Regions from separate parts of the Streptomyces sp. NPDC001292 genome, predicted to be linked through region 1. Evidence: riboswitches for the same ligand, from Rfam matches in the RefSeq annotation. Region 1 holds a riboswitch; the other holds the start of a gene.
What was found. Region 1 has a riboswitch for cyclic di-AMP ahead of ACFY4A_RS30080 (M23 family metallopeptidase). Riboswitches for the same ligand answer to the same signal wherever they lie in the genome.
Positions count from the first base shown of each region.

Region 2: it holds a riboswitch for cyclic di-AMP, as region 1 does, so the genes downstream of both, ACFY4A_RS01985 (NlpC/P60 family protein) here and ACFY4A_RS30080 (M23 family metallopeptidase) in region 1, are expected to answer to the same signal.

Region 1 is NZ_JBIAXG010000035.1:16,049-20,347, forward strand. Features, by position in the region: gene ACFY4A_RS30070 (PrsW family intramembrane metalloprotease) at 1-120, shown strand, start outside; gene ACFY4A_RS30075 (aldo/keto reductase) at 140-1,084, opposite strand; gene ACFY4A_RS30080 (M23 family metallopeptidase) at 1,213-2,271, opposite strand; cyclic di-AMP (ydaO/yuaA leader) riboswitch at 2,283-2,439, opposite strand; tRNA gene ACFY4A_RS30085 (tRNA-Met) at 2,670-2,743, opposite strand; gene ACFY4A_RS30090 (dihydrofolate reductase family protein) at 2,842-3,972, opposite strand; tRNA gene ACFY4A_RS30095 (tRNA-Lys) at 4,113-4,185, opposite strand; gene ACFY4A_RS30100 (hypothetical protein) at 4,198-4,299, opposite strand, start outside.
Region 2 is NZ_JBIAXG010000001.1:456,727-461,025, forward strand. Features, by position in the region: gene glnA (type I glutamate--ammonia ligase) at 1-170, shown strand, start outside; partial or broken gene ACFY4A_RS01985 (NlpC/P60 family protein) at 399-1,590, opposite strand; cyclic di-AMP (ydaO/yuaA leader) riboswitch at 1,598-1,781, opposite strand; gene ACFY4A_RS01990 (bifunctional [glutamine synthetase] adenylyltransferase/[glutamine synthetase]-adenylyl-L-tyrosine phosphorylase) at 2,378-4,299, shown strand, end outside.

The DNA.
Region 1 (4,299 bases):
CCCTGGCCGGGGTACGGGGTGTACTGCGTGTACGGGGTGCACCCGCAGCCGCTGGGGTACGGGTCGTACGGGCCGACGGCGCCGTATCCCTCGTACAACCCGTACCGGACACAGCCGTAGCGGCCCTGGGGGGCGGGAGTTACGCCGACGCCCGCGTCAGCTTCCCGAGTTCCTCCTCCGTCAGCCGCAGCTGCGCGACCCCGAGCAGCGCCGGGAGCTGTTCCACCGTCCGCGCCGAGGCGATCGGGGCGGCCACCGTCGGCTGCGCGGCGAGCCAGGCCAGGGCCACCGTGGCGACCTCGGCGCCGTGGGCCCGGGCGACCTCGTCCAGAGCCGTGAGGACCTTCTGGCCGCGCTCGGTCTCGAGGTGCTTGGCCGCGCCCTGCGCCCGCGCGCTGTCCACCGTCGTACCGGGCCGGTACTTGCCGGTCAGGAAGCCGGAGGCGAGCGCGTAGTACGGGACGGCGGCCAGGCCGGACCGCTCGGCGACGTTCTGCAGTTCGCCTTCGTAGGTGTCGCGCGAGACCAGGTTGTAGTGCGGCTGGAGCGCCACGTACCGGGCCAGACCCTCGCGCTCGGAGAAGTCCAGGGACTCCCGAAGGCGCTCGGCGGAGATGTTGGAGGCGGCGATGTGCCGGACCTTGCCCGCCCTGACCAGTTCGTCGAGCGCGCCGATGATCTCCTCGACGGGGACTTCCGGCTGGTCGAAGTGCGTGTAGTACAGGTCGATGTGGTCCGTGCCCAGGCGCCTGAGGGAGGCGTCGGCCGCGGCCTTGATGTTGGCGGCGCTCAGACCCTGGTAGTCGGGGTGCTGGCTGACCTTGGTGGCGATGACGACGTCGGAGCGGTTGCCGCGCTCCTTGATCCACTCGCCGATGATCGTCTCGGACTCGCCGCCCTGGTTGCCCTCCACCCACGCGGAGTAGGAGTCGGCGGTGTCGACGAAGTTGCCTCCGGCGGCCGTGTAGGCGTCGAGGACGGCGAAGGACTGCTCCCAGTCGGCGGTCCAGCCGAAGACGTTGCCGCCGAGGGCGAGCGGGAAGACCTCGAGATCGGACGAACCCAGTTTGCGCAGAGAAGTCATGTTCAACATCAACAACCGCGCCGGAGCGGCCCATTCCGGGCCGGGCCGCATCCGGCCGCAAAGGTTGCGCAAACAGGCCTCACTGGCTCGTCAGACCGGTCCGTGTAGTGAGGGTCGAGGCGTGCCCGTCAGGGGGTGAGGCCCTTGCCGCGCAGCCACGCCGTCGGGTCGGTCCCGGTGGACTGGCCTCCTGGGTGGACCTCCAGGTGGAGATGCGGCCCGGTGACGTTGCCGGTGGCGCCCACCCGGCCGATCACGTCGCCCGTGCTGACCTTCTGGCCGACGCTGACGCTGATCGACGACTGGTGGCAGTACCAGAGCTCGGTGCCGTCGTCGAGGGTGAGGATCGTGCGGTAACCGTAGGAGCCGGCCCAGCCGGCCTCGGTGATGGTGCCGGTGTGGATCGCCTTGAGCAGGGTGCCCGTGGGGGCGGCGAAGTCGAGGCCGGTGTGGTAGCCGGAGGACCACATGGAGCCGGCCTGGCCGAAGGCGGAGGTGAGCGTGTACGAGGAGGTGGGCAGCGCGTACTGCCTCGCCAGCTCGGCCAGCCGCGCCTCCTCGGCCTTCCGCTTGGCCTCCTCGGCCTTCCTCTTGGCCTCCTCCTCCGCCTTCTTCTTCTCGGCGGCGGCCTTGGCCTCGGCCGCCTCCCGCGCCTTCGCCGCTTCCTCGGCGGCCTTCTTGGCGGCGGCGGCCTCGGCGTCCGCCTGTGCCTTGGCCTCGATCTGGACCTGCTGCTGCTCGGCCTGCGCCATGATCCGGTTGCGCAGCACCTCGCCGGCGTCCGCGGTGCCGCCCTCGGCCTCGGCGGCGGCCACGCCGACGCTGCTGAGCGCGGCCGACGAGCCCTCGGGGGCCGCGTCGGAGGAGTCCTGGAACAGGGAGCCCACGGAGGGCAGATCGGGCAGCGAGATGGACACCGGCGGCTTGCCGCTGTTGGCGCTGGCCATGCCGCCCGCGCCGACGGCGGCGATGACGCCGACGCCGAGAACGGTGGAGCTGCGGGCGAGCCCGCCGCCGCGCTGCTTGGCGACGCGGTGCCGACCGCGCACGGGACGGATGGACTCCGCGGTGGGGTTCCACTCCTCCCAGGGGCCCTCGTCGGCGCGGCGGCTGTCGTAGCCGAAGGTCTCTCCGTGTTGCCGGCTCGGCGCGAACGGAGCTTCCGGGGCAGGCGGGTTGGACGCCACGAAGGCGCACTCCTTTCCTTCCGTCTCGCCTACCGGGTTAGCTGACGGGTTCGGAGCGGGAAGGTCTCCTACGCGCGTAAACAAACCGTGCTCGCACGGCGGTTACGCTCGATTCACCCCAAGTTGGTGGTTCCCCGGTTCCCTTGCGGGATTCGGCGTGCGGGCACGGAGCCGCCTCTTGTGACGGCTGGGACGACCGTGCTGCGTTACCGAACGTTAATAGACGCGGGCCATGGATTCCAAGCCGTTCGGCTTGATCGCTCAACCTTCCGGCCCGACCTTACGGTCCATGACCACCGAAAACCGGGCGAGTTGACCCCACTTCCGGGAGAGCCTTTGCGCCCGCCAAACACTCAGGGCCGGAATCCACTGATCGGATTCCGGCCCTGAGCCTTCAGTAGCGGGGACAGGATTTGAACCTGCGACCTCTGGGTTATGAGCCCAGCGAGCTACCGAGCTGCTCCACCCCGCGTCGTTGTGACACCAGTATATGTCATCCGGAGGGCTGCTCGCGCCCACCTCACCGTCCGCCGTTCGTCACACGGTTCCCGGCCGGCGTCGAGGCCCCGCTCAGCCGAGCAGATGCCGGTTCGGTTCCCTGGCCCGCTGCTCGAACTCCGGCACCACGACGACGTCCGCGCCCCCGGCCGCCAGCACCCCGGTCCCGTCGGCGCCCTCGACGAACGTGTCCGGTTCCCGCCAGGCCGTCACCACCCGCCGCACCCCGGCGTCCAGAATCAGCCGGGCGCACGGACGCGGCCGGGAGGCGCGGCGGGCGCACGGCTCCAGACTGCTGTACACCGTGGCGTCCGGCAGCCGCGGATCCGCCGGGTCGACCTTGGCCAGCGCCGCCTCCTCCGCGTGCACGACCGGGTCGCCTCCCTCCCGCGAGTACCCGCGGGCGAGTTCGGTCCCGTCGGCGGCGACCACCACGGCGCCCACGCTGAACGCGGTCCGGGACGGCGGGCACTGCGCCGCCAGCTCGCAGGCGAGCCGGAGCCAGTGCCGGTCCGCGGGAGCGGCGCGGCCGGCGGTGCCGGGAGCGGTGGGTTCGTAGCGCACCAGGACGACGTCCTCGATGGTCCGCGTCTCCACCAGCCGCAGCCGCCCGCCCTGGTAGGTCCCGGGACCGAACAGCCGGGGCGCGTCGGAGTCCCCCACGAACAGGGGGGCGAGCACGAGCTGCACCTCGTCCGCGAGCTGCTGCTGGAGCAGCTGTGTGTGGACGGTCCCGCCACCCTCGACCATGAGCCGACGCACCCCGCGCACGTCGTGCAGGTGCTCGAGCAGCCGGGGCCAGCCGAGTTCGGCGCCCAGCGGCACGACGTCGGCGGCCAGGCCCGTACGCCGCAGCCGCAGCGCGCCCTCGTCGGTCGTGTAGAGGACCTTCTCGCCGCCGGTGTGCCAGAAGGGCGCCCGGGGGTCCAGCTCACCGGAGGCGCTGACCGCGACCTTCAGCGGGTACTCCGGCTTCCCGGCGGCGCGGCGGGCGGCCCGCCGCTCGGGCGAGTTCACCAGCAGCCGCGGGTTGTCGGCCCGCAGGGTGCCGGCGCCGATCAGGATCGCGTCGGCCGACGCGCGTACCTCGTCGACCCGGTCGAAGTCGGCGGGGCTGGAGAGCAGCAGGCGCTCGGGACCGGTGTCGTCCAGGTAGCCGTCGAGCGAGACGGCGGCGGACAGCAGGACGTACGGGTGGGGCATCGACGCCCTCTCTCTCGGCGACGGACTCGCCCCCAGTGTGACCGACCCCGCCGGGGAGGACGCCGCAGCGCCCGGATCGGCCGAAGCCGACCCGGGCGCTGCGGGGCAGGTCGGAGGGGACTCGCCTCCTCCTGCGGCCGTAGGCCCTGTGGGACTCGAACCCACAACCAATGGATTAAAAGTCCACTGCTCTGCCAATTGAGCTAAGGGCCCAGGCGATGTTGCCTACCCGAGCATAGCGGGAGGAGAGCCCGACGCCGATCGGGTATCCGGGGTACCCGGCCGGAAGTTCGGCCTGATCGGCGGTGACCGGGTGAAGGTTGCGGT
Region 2 (4,299 bases), on a different contig from region 1:
CGCAGAACCTCGGCGAGGCCCTGACCCTGATGGAGAACAGCGACCTGGTCGCCCACACCCTCGGCGAACACGTCTTCGACTTCTTCCTCCGCAACAAGCGCGCCGAGTGGCACGAGTACCGCTCGGAGGTCACGGCCTTCGAACTGAAGAAGCACTTGCCGGTGCTGTAGGCGCAGGTCAGAGCTGGTTTCCCGCCGATTCAGCGGATGGGGCCGACGATCGCCGACCGTCGGCAGAGCCAGTTCGGCCTGGTCGGGCTGCTCACCATGACCGATATCCGTCGTCGCGACGACCAACGTCTTCCTCGCGGTGCCTGAGCGGCGCCGTCCCATGAAAGGGCCGCACTCCCGTGCGGCCCTTTCATGTCCGGTGCCGGTGCCGGGTGTCCGGCACGCGCGTTACGCGGGGCGGACGACGCTGTGGATCGGCATGTAGTAGATCGACTCCTCGCGGACGTTCGTGCCCGAGCGCGGCGCGTGGATCATCATGCCGTCGCCGATGTAGATCCCGACGTGGCTGATGTCGTTGTAGAAGAAGACCAGGTCGCCGGGCTCGGCCTCGGAGACGGGGACGGTCGTGCCGACCTCCACCTGGTCCCAGGTGGTGCGCGGCAGCGAGATCCCGGCGGACTTCCAGGCGGCCTGCGTGAGCCCGGAGCAGTCGTACGAATCGGGGCCGGACGCCCCCCCACACATACGGCTTGCCCATCTGGGCCCTCGCGAAGTCGATGACCTTGGCGGCCTTGGCGGCATAGCCGGTGCTCGATCCGGCGCCCGTGCTCGTGCCGACTTCCGTGCTCGTGCCGGCTCCGCTGCTCGCCTCCGCGCCGGAACTCTGAGCCGCCTGTTCCTGCTTGCGCTTCTGCGCCGCCTCCTCCGCCGCCTGCCGGCGGGCCAGTTCCGCAGCCTTCTGCCGGGCGACCTCCTGCTTCTTCTTCTCGATCGCCGCCAGCCGCGCCTTCTCCTCGGCGGTCAGCGTCGACAGCAGACGGCGCGCCTCGCTGAGCTTCCTCTGGACGTCGAGCTTGCTGGTCCTCAGATCGTTCTGCGAGGTAGTCAGCGACTCCAGGATCTTCGTCGCCTCGGCGCGCTTCTTCGTCGTCGCGAGCTGCGCGGTCTGGTAGTCGTCGACGGCCTTCTTCTGCCGCTCGGTGAGCTGGCTCAGCAGATGGTCCTGGTCGAAGTACTGCTGGGGGTCCTTCGCGAGCAGCAGCGTCGCGGTGCCGGAGACCCCGCCCGTGCGGTACTGGGCGGCGGCGAACAGGCCGAGCTCGCGCCGCGCCTCGTTCAGCTTCGCGGTGCGCTTCGCCACGTCGTCGAGGAGGCCGTTCACGCGCTTGCGCTGCGTGGCGGTCCTCTCCTTCGCCGCGTTGTACTTCTCGGTGGCCACTCCGGCCTGGTGGTAGAGGTCATCGACCCTCTTCTGCACCTCTTCGAGACTGGGCTCGTGGGGCTGCGCGGGCGCGGCGTTCGCCGTCTGGGACAGCAGTGCCACGGAGGTGAGGGCCGCGGTCGTCAGACCGAGGGCCGGGGACGTGCGAAGTCCGGCGATCCGGGTGGCCGTGGTCCGGGCTTTGCGGTGCGACGCCAAGGTCGGCGACTCCTTCCATGGACCGCCTACCGGGTTAGCTGTCGGGTTCGGGCGAGTGGTTCGGAAGGGCTGCCCTACCGTCCCGTTCGCGCCGTGGGGGACGCGTGAACGGGACCGATTCACCCCAGGGGATGAGTTGGGTCCCCGGCTCCGGCTGCCGTGAAGCGCACCGGACTCGGCGCAGGCCACCCGTCCCGGCGTCGTTCGCCGGTGGGGGTACGGGGTGCCCGCCGGGCACGCTAGCCAACGCCTGTGACTGCTGTGAAGGTTGGTGCGTGATATGTCCGCTACATTTTCGTGACTTTCACCAGGCGTATACGGAGGACCGCACTCCGCTGTTTTCGGTGCCGGGCCCCGGAAGCACGCGGACACCCTCCCCGGGAGGGCGCTCCCGACCTGTGCGTCTTCCTCCGCAACAAGCGCGCCGAGTGGCACGCGTACCGCTCGGAGGCCCGGTCCTGGCCCCGCCCACGCCCGAGATCCTCGATGCCGCGCTCTCCGTGCGGGCCCGGTACGCGTCGCTCGGCCTTGACCTCGTGGATGCGGTGAACGCGGCCCTCGCCGCCGAGTACGACACGGACGCCGTCCTCACCAGGGACCTGCGGGACTTCCGGACCGTACTGTCCGGTGGGCGGCAAGTATCCCTGCTTCCGGGTCCTTCCGGACGATCTCCGACCGGGCCGCTGCGCCCACGCGCGGTCGCGGGAGGCGGGCCGCCGTCAGGGCTCCGGCCCGGGAGTCCGGATAGGCTCTGGCCAGGACGGGCTGGATCCGACGGGAGGCCGGGATGACGGCGCCGGGGCGCAGGAGCAGTACCTTCACGCGGCTGCTGCGGCACGGCTTCATCCATGCCTCGGACGCCGAGCGGCTGCTGGACGGTCCGGACCTCGCGCCGCTCAGGGACGATCCGGTGCTGCTGGAGGCGCTGGGCGCCACCGCCGACCCGGACCTCGCACTGGGCGGGCTGGTCCGGCTGCTGGAGGCGCAGCCGGAGTCCAAGGCCCGCCGTGAGCTGCTCGACACGCTGATAGCGGCCAAGCCGCTGCGCGACCGGCTGCTCGGCGTGCTCGGCGCCTCCGCCGCGCTCGGCGACCACCTCGCCCGGCACGCCGGCGACTGGCGGGCGCTGGTCACCTACGAGCCGAGCGACCTGCACCCGGGGGTGGAGGAGTTCGAGCACGGGCTCGCCGAGGCCGCCGACCCGGTCGCGCTGCGCGTCGCCTACCGGCGCTGCCTGCTGTCCATCGCCGCCCGCGACGTGTGCGGCACCACCGATGTCGCCGAGACGGCCGCCGAGCTCGCCGACCTCGCCACCGCCACCCTGCGCGCCGCGCTCCGGCTCGCGCGGGCCGCCGCGCCCGAGGACGACGCGCTGTGCCGGCTCGCGGTGATCGCGATGGGCAAGTGCGGCGGCCACGAACTCAACTACGTCTCCGACGTCGACGTGATCTTCGTCGGTGAGGCCGCGGACGGCGCCGACGAGGTCAAGGCCCTGCGCGCCGCGACCCGGCTCGCCTCGCACATGATGCGGATCTGCTCCGAGACGACCGTGGAGGGCTCGATCTGGCCGGTCGACGCCAACCTGCGGCCCGAGGGCCGCAACGGACCGCTGGTGCGCACCCTCAGCAGCCATGTCGCCTACTACCAGCGCTGGGCCAAGACCTGGGAGTTCCAGGCGCTGCTCAAGGCCCGCCCGGTGGCCGGCGACCTGGAACTGGGCGGGCAGTACATCGCCGCGCTCGACCCGCTGGTCTGGCAGGCCGCCGAGCGCGAGAACTTCGTCGCCGACGTGCAGAAGATGCGCCGCCGCGTGGTCGAGACCATCCCCGTGGCCGAGGTCGAGCGCGAGCTGAAGCTAGGGCCGGGCGGCCTCAGGGACGTCGAATTCGCCGTGCAGCTGCTTCAGTTGGTGCACGGCCGGACCGACCCGTCGCTGCGCAGCGGCTCCACCCTGGACGCGTTGCAGGCGCTGGCCGCCGGCGGGTACGTCGGCCGCGTGGACGCCGTACAGCTCGACGACGCCTACCGGTTCCTGCGCTCCCTTGAGCACCGCATCCAGCTGTTCCGGCTGCGGCGCACCCACCTCGTCCCCGAGGACGAGGCCGATCTGCGCCGGCTCGGACGGTCGCTCGGCCTGCGCAGCGACCCGATCACCGAGCTCACCCGCGAGTGGAAACGGCACACCAGCGTCGTACGCCGGCTGCACGAGAAGCTGTTCTACCGGCCGTTGCTCGACGCCGTCGCGCAACTCGCGCCCGGCGAGGCACGGTTGAGTCCGGAGGCCGCGCGGGAGCGGCTGGTCGCACTCGGGTACGCCGACCCGGCCGCGGCGCTGCGGCATCTGGAGGCGCTGGCCTCCGGCGTCACCAGGAAGGCGGCCATCCAGCGGACCCTCCTGCCCGTGCTGCTGGGATGGTTCGCGGACTCCGCCGATCCGGACGCCGGGCTGCTGAACTTCCGCAAGGTGTCGGACGCGCTCGGCAAGACCCCCTGGTATCTGCGACTGCTGCGGGACGAGGGGGCCGCCGCCGAGAACCTCGCCCGGGTGCTGTCGGCCGGGCGGCTCGCCCCCGACCTGCTGATGCGCGCACCCGAGGCCGTGGCACTGCTGGGGAACGGCGACGCGGGCGGCCTCGAACCGCGCGGGCGCGCCCAGCTGGAGCAGGAGGTCCTCGCCGCCGTCCGCCGCGCCGAGTCCGCCGAGCAGGG